Regions from separate parts of the Kitasatospora sp. NPDC056273 genome, predicted to be linked through region 1. Evidence: riboswitches for the same ligand, from Rfam matches in the RefSeq annotation. Region 1 holds a riboswitch; the other holds the start of a gene.
The links. Region 1 has a riboswitch for S-adenosylmethionine ahead of ACFCY1_RS08690 (aminotransferase class V-fold PLP-dependent enzyme). Riboswitches for the same ligand answer to the same signal wherever they lie in the genome.
Positions count from the first base shown of each region.

Region 2: linked by a shared signal. The riboswitch ahead of thrC (threonine synthase) and the one ahead of ACFCY1_RS08690 (aminotransferase class V-fold PLP-dependent enzyme) in region 1 are both predicted to bind S-adenosylmethionine.

Region 1 is NZ_JBHJSJ010000007.1:6,700-11,493, forward strand. Features, by position in the region: gene ACFCY1_RS08680 (rhomboid family intramembrane serine protease) at 1-415, shown strand, start outside; gene ACFCY1_RS08685 (Lrp/AsnC family transcriptional regulator) at 457-738, shown strand; gene ACFCY1_RS08690 (aminotransferase class V-fold PLP-dependent enzyme) at 742-2,124, opposite strand; SAM riboswitch class IV at 2,176-2,294, opposite strand; gene trpD (anthranilate phosphoribosyltransferase) at 2,403-3,479, opposite strand; gene ACFCY1_RS08700 (hypothetical protein) at 3,595-4,020, opposite strand; gene ACFCY1_RS08705 (heme-copper oxidase subunit III) at 4,417-4,794, shown strand, end outside.
Region 2 is NZ_JBHJSJ010000038.1:5,286-10,079, reverse strand. Features, by position in the region: gene ACFCY1_RS28040 (cold-shock protein) at 53-256, opposite strand; gene ACFCY1_RS28035 (MoaD/ThiS family protein) at 795-1,073, opposite strand; gene thrC (threonine synthase) at 1,109-2,389, opposite strand; SAM riboswitch class I at 2,406-2,542, opposite strand; gene ACFCY1_RS28025 (glucosyl-3-phosphoglycerate synthase) at 2,654-3,691, shown strand; gene ACFCY1_RS28020 (trehalose-6-phosphate synthase) at 3,808-4,794, shown strand, end outside.

The DNA of each region.
Region 1 (4,794 bases):
GCTCTTCCTCCAGGTCTTCGGCCCCACCGTCGAACGGCGGCTGGGCCGGGCCCGGTACGCCGTCTTCTACCTGGCCGCCGGCAGCCTGACCACGTACGGCTTCGCGCTCGCCGAGGCGCACTCGCCGAACTCCACCCGGGTGCTCATCGGGGCCTCCGGGGCGATCGCCGCCGCCCTCGGCGCCTACCTGCGCCTCCACCCCCGGGCCCGGGTGACCACCCTCGTCCCGCTGCTGTTCTTCCTGCCGCTGCGCTTCCCGGCCTGGCTGGTGCTCGGCCTCTGGTTCGTCCTGCAGTGGTGGTCGGTGCACGCGGCCGGCCCCGGGGTGGCGTACCTGGTCCACGTGATCGGCTTCTCGGCCGGGTTCCTCTACGCCTGCACCGTGGTCCGCCACCCCCCGCGACGACCGGGCTGACGCCCGATACGCTGGCGGCACCCCACAAAGGAGCCCGAACTGTGATCACCGCCATCGTCCTGATCAAGACCAGTGTCGACCGCATCCCGGAGATCGCCGAATCCATCGCCGCCATCGACGGCGTGAGCGAGGTCTACTCGGTGACGGGGGGCTACAACCTGGTGGCGATGGTGCGGGTGCGCCGGCACGACGACCTGGCCGAGGTCATCCCGGGCCGGCTCAACAAGGTCCCGGGCGTGGCCCACACCGAGACCCAGATCGCCTTCCGCACCTACTCCCAGCACGACCTGGAGGCCGCCTTCGCCCTCGGCCTGGACGAGTAGCGGTCAGCCCTCGGCGCGCCGGCCCCGCTCGACCTGCACGGTGGCGACGCAGCGCCCGCCCTCGTTGCGGTAGTTCCACGCCGCGCCCTCCGTGACCAGCTCCCGGACGGCGGTCAGGAAGCGGTCGACGTGCTCGTCCGGCGTCCCGGCGCCGAAGCTCACCCGGATCGCGTTCAGGCTGCGCTCGCCCGGCAGCGACGGCTCGGGCGCACCACACTCGGACGGTGCCTCGTCCTCGTCGCCCAGCAGCGTGCGCACCAGCGGGTGGGCGCAGAACAGGCCGTCGCGCACCCCGATGCCGTACTCGGCGGACAGCGCGGCGGAGAAGTGCGAGCTGTTCCAGTCCCGGACGACGAAGGACAGCACGCCCACCCGGGCGGAGCCCTCGCCGAACAGGTTCAGCACCTTGACCTGCGGGATCTCGGCCAGCCCGGCCGTCAGCCGGGCGATCAGCTGCTGCTCGCGGGCCTCCAGCCCGTCGAAGCCGGCCTCGGTCAGCGCCCGGCAGGCCGAGGCGATCGCGTAGGCGCCGATGACGTTCGGCGAGCCGGCCTCGTGCCGGGCCGGGCCGGTGTGCCACTGCACGGCCACCGAGCCGTCGGCCTCCCGGGCCACCGTCCGGGTCGCCCCGCCGCCGGCCAGGTACGGCTCGGCCGCGTCCAGCCAGTCCGCCCGGCCGGCCAGCACCCCGGCGCCGAACGGCGCGTAGATCTTGTGGCCGGAGAAGGCGATCCAGTCGACGTCCAGCTCGCGCACCGAGACCCGGTGGTGCGGCGCCAGCTGGGCGGCGTCCAGCACCACCCGGGCGCCGTGCCGGTGCGCGGTCGCGGTCAGCTCGGCGACCGGCCACAGCTCGCCGGTCACGTTGGAGGCGCCGGTGACGCAGAGCAGCTTGGGGCCCTCGGGCGCCTCGGCGAGCGCGGCGTCCAGCGCGGCCACCGCCTCGGCCCGCGAGCGCGGCGCCCGCAGGTAGGTGACGTCCAGTCCGGCGTGCGCCCAGGGCAGCAGCGAGGCGTGGTGCTCGGTCTCGAAGGCGAACACCCGGGTGCCGGCCGGGACGGCGGAGGCCAGCAGGTTGAGCGAGTCGGTGGTGGCCCGGGTGAAGACCACCTGGTCTCCCTCGCGCAGGTCGAGGAACTCGCCGACGGTGCGGCGGCTCTGCTCGAACAGGTCGGTGGACAGCTGGGAGAGGTACCCGGCCCCGCGGTGGACGCTGCCGTAGTACGGCGCGTAGGCGGCGACGTCGTCCCACACCCGCTGGAGCGCCGGCGAGCTCGCCGCGTAGTCGAGCGCCGCGTAGCCGACCTTCTCACCGCTGGCGAGCGGGACCTGGACGTCGGCGCCGAGGACGGCGAGCGGGGTGCGGATTTCGGTGGCCAGAGACATGGGGATGCACTCCTTCTGGGGCAAGGGACCCCGGGAGTGCTAGTCGTCGGGCGTCCGCGCTTGTCGCACGGACGGCTTGCCGTGACGACCCGGTCCTCACCCAGGGCACCCCGCCACGGACGGAGGGTTGCCGGACAGCCAGCTGGGGCTTGGCGCTGTCACTCATGACCTGGCGAAGACTCTAGGCCGGGTCCACCGGGTGGTCAAACGGGCATCCAGCATCCGGACAGCACGGGAGCCCGCGCCGGCGTACCGGCACGGGCTCCCCAACTGCCGCCTCAGGCCCGGCTGGTGGCCTCCGACCAGCGCCGCAGCAGGTCCTGCGCGGCACCGGAGTCGATCGCCTTCGCGGCCCGCTCCATGCCGGCCGCCAGCTGCTCGGTGAGCGGCGCGTCGCCCAGCTCCAGCGCGACCAGCGCCGCCGCCGTGTTCAGCAGGACGGCGTCCCGCACCGGCCCGTGCTCGCCGGCCAGCAGCCGCCGCGCGACCTCGGCGTTGTACGAGGCGTCCGCCCCGCGCAGCGCCTCGATGCCGACCAGCTCGATGCCCACGTCCCGCGGGTCGAAGGTGGACTCGGTGACGACCCCGTCGCGCACCAGCCAGACCTGCGAGGTGGTGGTGATGGTCAGCTCGTCCAGCCCGTCGTCGCCGCGGAAGACCAGCGCGGTGGCGCCCCGCCGGGCCAGCACCCCGGCGATCAGCCCGGACAGCCGGGTGTCGAAGCAGCCGATGGCGTGCGCGGTGACCTTGGCCGGGTTGGTCAGCGGGCCGAGGATGTTGAAGGCGGTCGGCACCCCGAGGTCGCGCCGCGCGGTGGCGGCGTGCCGCATCGAGGGGTGGAACTTCGCCGCGAAGCAGAAGGTCAGCCCGACCTCCTCGGCCACCTCGGCGACCCGCCGGGGGGAGAGGTCCAGCGCCACCCCGAGCTTCTCCAGCACGTCCGAGGAGCCGCTGGTCGAGGAGGCCGACCGGTTGCCGTGCTTGACCACCTTGGCGCCGGCGGCCGCCGCGACGATCGCCGACATGGTGGAGATGTTGACGGTCTTCGCCCGGTCCCCGCCGGTGCCGACGATGTCCACCGCCGGGCCGGGGATCTCCAGCGGCTCGGCGTGCGCGTACATCGCGTCGACCAGGCCGGCGATCTCCTCGACCGACTCGCCCTTGGCCCGCAGCGCGATCATGAACCCGGCCACCTGGACGGGGGACGCCTCGCCGCTCATGATCCGGTCCATCGCCCACGCGGTGGACGAGCGGTCGAGGTCCTCCCCCTGCAACAGTGCCGCCAGGAGGTCCGGCCAGGTGCGGACCACCTGCGCGGGGTCGCTACCGCCGTTCGCAGGGTTCACGTTCACCATGGCTGACTCCAGCTGTTGTCGGTTCCCCGCTCCGGGGACGTCCGTACGGATGGAGCCAGCCTATCGAGCGGAGCGCCCGCTTCTACCCCTGTCTTTCCTACTCCTGGCGCGGATTTCAGCGGACGGCCGGAGTCCGCTTCGCCAGCCGGTCCCGCAGCAGGGTGGCGACCGCCCCGGCCAGCGCCACCGGCTCCACCGGACGGGAGATCGCGGCGTCGGCCCGGCTCCAGGCGGCCAGCCAGGAGTCCTGCGGCCGGCCGATCAGCACCAGGACCGGCGGGCAGCCGTAGATCTCGTCCTTGAGCTGGCGCCCGAGGCCCAGCCCGCCGGCCGGGACGGCCTCGCCGTCCAGCACGCAGAGGTCCACTCCCCCCTTCTCCAGTGCCTTGAGCACCGCGGGGGTGGTCGCGCACTCCAGGTAGGACAGTTCCGGAAGGTCCTCGGCAGGGCGGCGGCCGAGCGCCGTCAGCACCTGCTCGCGGGTGTTGCGGTCGTCGCTGTAGACGAGGACGGTGAGCGTCTCATCGGTCGTGTACGCCATGGGCCCTGCTCCCTCAAGTGTGATCCGGACCACGTTCGCCTGATCCGGATGCTACTCCCGATCACCCTCCGCCGAGTCCCCCTCGCGCACGTTCCTCCTCAAGCCGCCGCGCCCCGGACTCACCCGCCTGGAGGACGGCCCGTCACCCGACCCCGCCCGGTCCACCCGTACGGCTCACCCGGACGCCCTCCCCCCTACCTCCCTCGGCTACTCCGACCGTGCACCGGCGCGCCGGGCAACGGGGTCCAGGCTCCTCCGAGGAACCATCAGAAAAGGGACACGCCGCTGCTCACCCCCCGTACGGGCACCCCGTCGCCCCCCAAGCGGGCATACCGCACGCACCGGACACTCCGAGGGACACCCCCCGACGTGAAGACGGAATAAGGGACCGACATAATGTCCGTCGTGGCGACAGCAACAGCAGTAGAAACCGGGCACGCGCACGGATCGGTCAACCGGCCGAACATGGTCAGCGTCGGAACGATCGTCTGGCTCAGTTCCGAGTTGATGTTCTTCGCGGCCCTCTTCGCGATGTACTTCACGCTCCGCTCCGTCAAGGGGCCGGAGTTCTGGACCGAGAAGGCCCACGCCCTCAACGTGCCCTTCTCCTCGGTCAACACCACGATCCTGGTGCTCTCCTCGCTGACCTGTCAGCTCGGCGTGTTCGCCGCCGAGCGCGGAGACGTGAAGAAGCTCCGGGCGTGGTTCATCCTCACGTTCGCCATGGGCGCGGTCTTCATCGGCGGCCAGGTCTTCGAGTACACCGAGCTGGTC
Region 2 (4,794 bases), on a different contig from region 1:
GCGAGTGGTCACCAGCCGTAGGGCCGCGCCGAGCTCCTGGAGTCGGAAGGGGTCAGACCGCCGCGCGGACCATGTCCGCCTGCGGGCCCTTCTGTCCCTGGGAGATCTCGAACTCGACCCGCTGGCCCTCCTCGAGGGTGCGGTAGCCGTCCATCTGGATCGCGCTGTAGTGGACGAAGACGTCCGCACCACCGTCGACCGCGATGAAGCCGTAGCCCTTCTCCGCGTTGAACCACTTGACGGTGCCCTGAGCCATTCCGAACTCCCCTAGTGCTGTGCTGGCCCTTCACGTGCCCGCAGGTCGCGGGCCCGGGTTGGTTGAAGGCCGGCCCGGGGAACCCCCCCTGGGCGCAGCCGTGCACGCCGCAACCATCCGCGCGGAACGCCGGGCGGCCTCCGGTGAGCGGGTGATTGCGTCGACCGCCGCTGAATGTATCCGGATCGACGCCCTCTGCAACAGGGCCAACCGCCGGTAATTCCGCCAAGGCGTCAAGGGACAGGACGGATCGAATCGGAATAATCTCGGCATTCCACGCCGGACATAGCGGACGAATTACTCAAATGCCCGCGCGAATTCTGACATCTGCCTGACATGTTTCACGGTCCGCCCCCGGCGGCCGGACGCCCCCGGGCCGAGCACTGCGGGGGCCGAAAGGGAAACCCTGTTCCCAGCCGAGCCACACTCTACTCCGACTCGACCCGGAAATATTCCCGCCGGAATGCGAGCGGTCGCCCGCGCATACGGAGAACGGATTTCCGTACGCGCGGGCGACCGCGGGTTCTGCTTTGTCGGCTCAGCAGCCGCCGGCCACCGCCGGGATGATCGAGACGCTGGCGCCGTCCTTGATCTCGGTCGCCAGACCCTCGGCGAAGCGCACGTCGTCGTCGTTCACGTAGACGTTCACGAAGCGGCGCAGCTTGCCGGTGTCGTCCAGGATGCGGGCCGCGATGCCCGCGTGGTTCTTCTCCAGGTCGGCGACGACCTCGGCCAGGGTGGCACCCTCGGCGGTCACCTCGGCGGCGCCGTCGGTGTAGGTGCGCAGGATGGTGGGGATGCGGACGGTGGCGCTCATGACTCTCCTAGCGGGGGCGGGGCCTATCGGGTGGTTCAGGCGGACACGAGGCCGGCGGCGCGGAACGAGTCCAGCGTCGGGCGGATGACGGCGGTCATCCCGGAATCGGAGACGGCGTCCAGGGTCTTCAGCCCGTCGCCGGTGTTGATCGCGACGGTCTCCTTGGCCGGGTCCAGCTGCCCGGTCTCGACCAGCTTCTTCAGCACGCCGACGGTCACCCCGCCCGCGGTCTCGGCGAAGATCCCCTCGGTCCGCGCCAGCAGCCGGATCGCCGCCACAACCTCGGCGTCCGTGACGTCCTCCACGGCGCCACCGGTACGGCGGGCGATGTCCAGCACGTACGGGCCGTCGGCCGGGTTGCCGATCGCCAGCGACTTGGCGATGGTGTCCGGCTTCACCGGCTTGATCACGTCCCGGCCGGCCTTGAACGCGGCCGACACCGGCGAGCAGCCCTCCGCCTGGGCGCCGAAGACCTTGTACGGCCGGTCCTCGACCAGGCCGAGCCTGATCAGCTCCTGGAGCCCCTTGTCGATCTTCGTCAGCTGCGAGCCCGAGGCGATCGGGATCACGATCTGCTCCGGTAGCCGCCAGCCGAGCTGCTCGCAGATCTCGTACGCCAGCGTCTTGGAGCCCTCGCCGTAGTACGGCCGCAGGTTCACGTTGACGAAGCCCCAGCCCTCGCCGGCCGGGTCGCCGATCAGCTCCGAGCAGAAGCGGTTCACGTCGTCGTAGTTGCCCTCGATGCCGACCAGCTCGCCGCCGTACACCCCGGCCATGACGACCTTGCCCTGCTCCAGGTCGTGCGGGATGAACACGCAGGACCGGAACCCGGCCCGGGCCGCCGCCGCACCCACCGCGCCGGCCAGGTTGCCGGTGGAGGAGCAGGACAGCGTGGTGTAGCCGAACGCCCGGGCCGCCTCGATCGCACACGCGACCACCCGGTCCTTGAACGAGTGCGTCGGGTTCCCGGAGTCGTCCTTGACGTGCAGCTGGGCGGTGAAACCGAGCTCCCGGCCCAGGTTGTCCGCCTTCACCAGCGGGGTCCACCCCGGGTTCAGGTTCGGCTTGGACGCCACGTCGGCCGGCACCGGCAGCAGCGGCGCGTACCGCCAGATGGAGGCCGGACCGGCCTCGATCCGCTTGCGCAGCTCCTCGGCGCCCTCGCTGCCGAACTCGTAGGCGATCTCCAGCGGGCCGAAGCACTCCAGGCACGCGAAGCTGGGGCCGAGCGGGAAGCGGGTGCCGCACTCGCGACAGGACAGCGCGGCGGCCGGGCCGAGGTCGACGGAAACAGGTGCGGCAGTGTCGATAGCCATGATGGCGAGGCCTCTCTCCTCATCTTCCCCGTGGCGCGGTCGCGACACGGGACGGAATTGGCACCTGTCCCGCCGGGGCCTGTCGACAGACAGCCGCGCGAGAAGGTTGCCGGGACGTCAACGGGCCGTTCCCTCAGTCCCTCTGGATGAGCTTGTGAAATTGTGGTGGTGCTCAACGGAGACCCCGGCGTGCAAAGGTCCGACCGCTGTACGAAGACTGTATCCGAAGGCGTCAAACCTGAACGGGACCGTCCGCCAAGCGAGATGACCCGTCCCACCGACCTCGCCGAGGAGATCTCCGTGCCCGCCGAACCGACTCCCGCGCTCCTCCCGCAGGCGGCGTCCTGGCTGCGCCGCCGCTCCTGGAGCGCGGCCGACCGGCCGGTCCGCACCCTGCTCGACGCCAAGGAGCGCACCGGTCGCACGGTCAGCGTGGTCCTCCCCGCCCTGGACGAGGAGGCCACCGTCGGCGACATCGTCCGCACCATCCGCCGCGAGCTGATGGAACGCCTCCCGCTCGTCGACGAACTCGTCGTCGTCGACTCCGGCTCCACCGACGCCACCGCCGCCGTCGCCGCCGAGGCCGGCGCCCGGGTCGAGCACCGCGACGCCGTCCTACCCCGGCTGCCCGCCGTCCCCGGCAAGGGCGAGGTGCTCTGGCGCTCGCTGCTGGTCACCCACGGCGACATCGTCTGCTTCGTCGACGCCGACCTGCGCGAGTTCGACCCGGCCTTCGTCTCCGGCATCATCGGCCCGCTGCTCACCGACGAGTCCATCCAGCTGGTCAAGGCCATGTACGACCGCCCGCTGGAGTCGGAGGGCGCCGTCCTGCCAGCCGGCGGCGGCCGGGTCACCGAACTCGTCGCCCGCCCCCTGCTCAACCTCCACTGGCCGGAACTCGCCGGTTTCGTCCAGCCGCTCGGCGGCGAGTACGCGGCCCGCCGCTCACTGCTCGAACGGCTGCCCTTCCCCACCGGCTACGGCGTCGAACTCGGCCTGCTGGTCGACGCCCTGGAGCTGGCCGGCCTGGACGCCCTCGCCCAGGTGGACGTCGGCGTCCGGCACCACCGCCACCAGGACGGCCAGGCCCTCGGCCGGATGGCCGCCACCATCTACCGGACCGCCCTGGAACGCCTCGACCGCACCCACCGCCTCAAGGCCTCCGCCGACCTCGTCCACCCCCACCTCACCCAGTTCACCCGCGACCCGGAAACCCGCGCCTTCACCGCCCACACCCACCCGGTGACCGCCCTCGAACGCCCCCCGATCCACACCCTCCCCGAGTACGCCGCCCGCCATTAGGGCCTCTCTTTCGGATCATGCCAGGCGCGCGACGTGATCCGAAAGAGAGGCCCTGGGCCCTCTCTTCGACGGGCCGCACGGGTTTGCCACGCCGACCCCACGGCAACATGCCAACCATGGGCGATCTCACGACCAACCGTTCGAGCGTGACCGGCACCGCCCCCGTCCTGGTGGCGTCCAACCGGGGACCGGTGTCCTTCAGCACCGCCGACGACGGCACGCTGACCCTGCGCCGCGGCGGCGGCGGCCTGGTCTCCGGCCTCTCCGCCATCGACGACCCGAACGCCGTCTGGGTCTGCGCCGCCCTCGACGACTCCGACCGCAGGGCCGCCGCCGAGGCACCCCACGGCCGCCTCGACCTGGCCGGCCACGAGGTCGGCGGCCAGGCCGTACGGATGCTGGACATCGACCCGCTGACCTTCGCCCGCGCCTACAACGGCGTCGCCAACTCCACCCTCTGGTTCGTCCACCACCTGCTCTACGCGACCCCCACCGCGCCCTCCTTCGACGCCGCCTTCCGCACCGAATGGGCCGCCTACCGGGCCTACAACGAGGCCTTCGCCGAAGCCCTCGCCGCCGAGGCCGCCCCGAACGCCGCCGTCCTCGTCCAGGACTACCACCTCTCCCTGGTCCCGGCCCTGCTCCGCGAAGCCCGCCCCGACCTGCGGATCGGCCACTTCTCGCACACCCCCTGGGCCCCGCCCGAGTACTACCGGATGCTGCCCGACGACGTCGCCCGGGCCGTCCTCACCGGCATCCTCGGTGCCGACCGGGCCGGCTTCCTGACCCAGCGCTGGGCCCGCGCCTTCGCCGCCTGCTGCGAGGACCTCCTCGGCGCGACCGTCGACCACGACGCGCTCACCGTCACCGTCGACGGCCGCACCACGCGCCTCGGCGTCCACGCCCTCGGCGCCGACGCCGACTTCCTGCGCGAGCGCGCCCACCGCCCCGACGTCGACGAACGCCTCGCCGCCCTCCGCGCGGCCGTCGGCGACCGCCGCACCATCGTCCGGGTCGACCGCACCGAGCTGAGCAAGAACATCGTCCGCGGCCTCCAGGCCTACCGGCACCTGCTCCGCACCCGCCCCGAGTGGCACGACCGG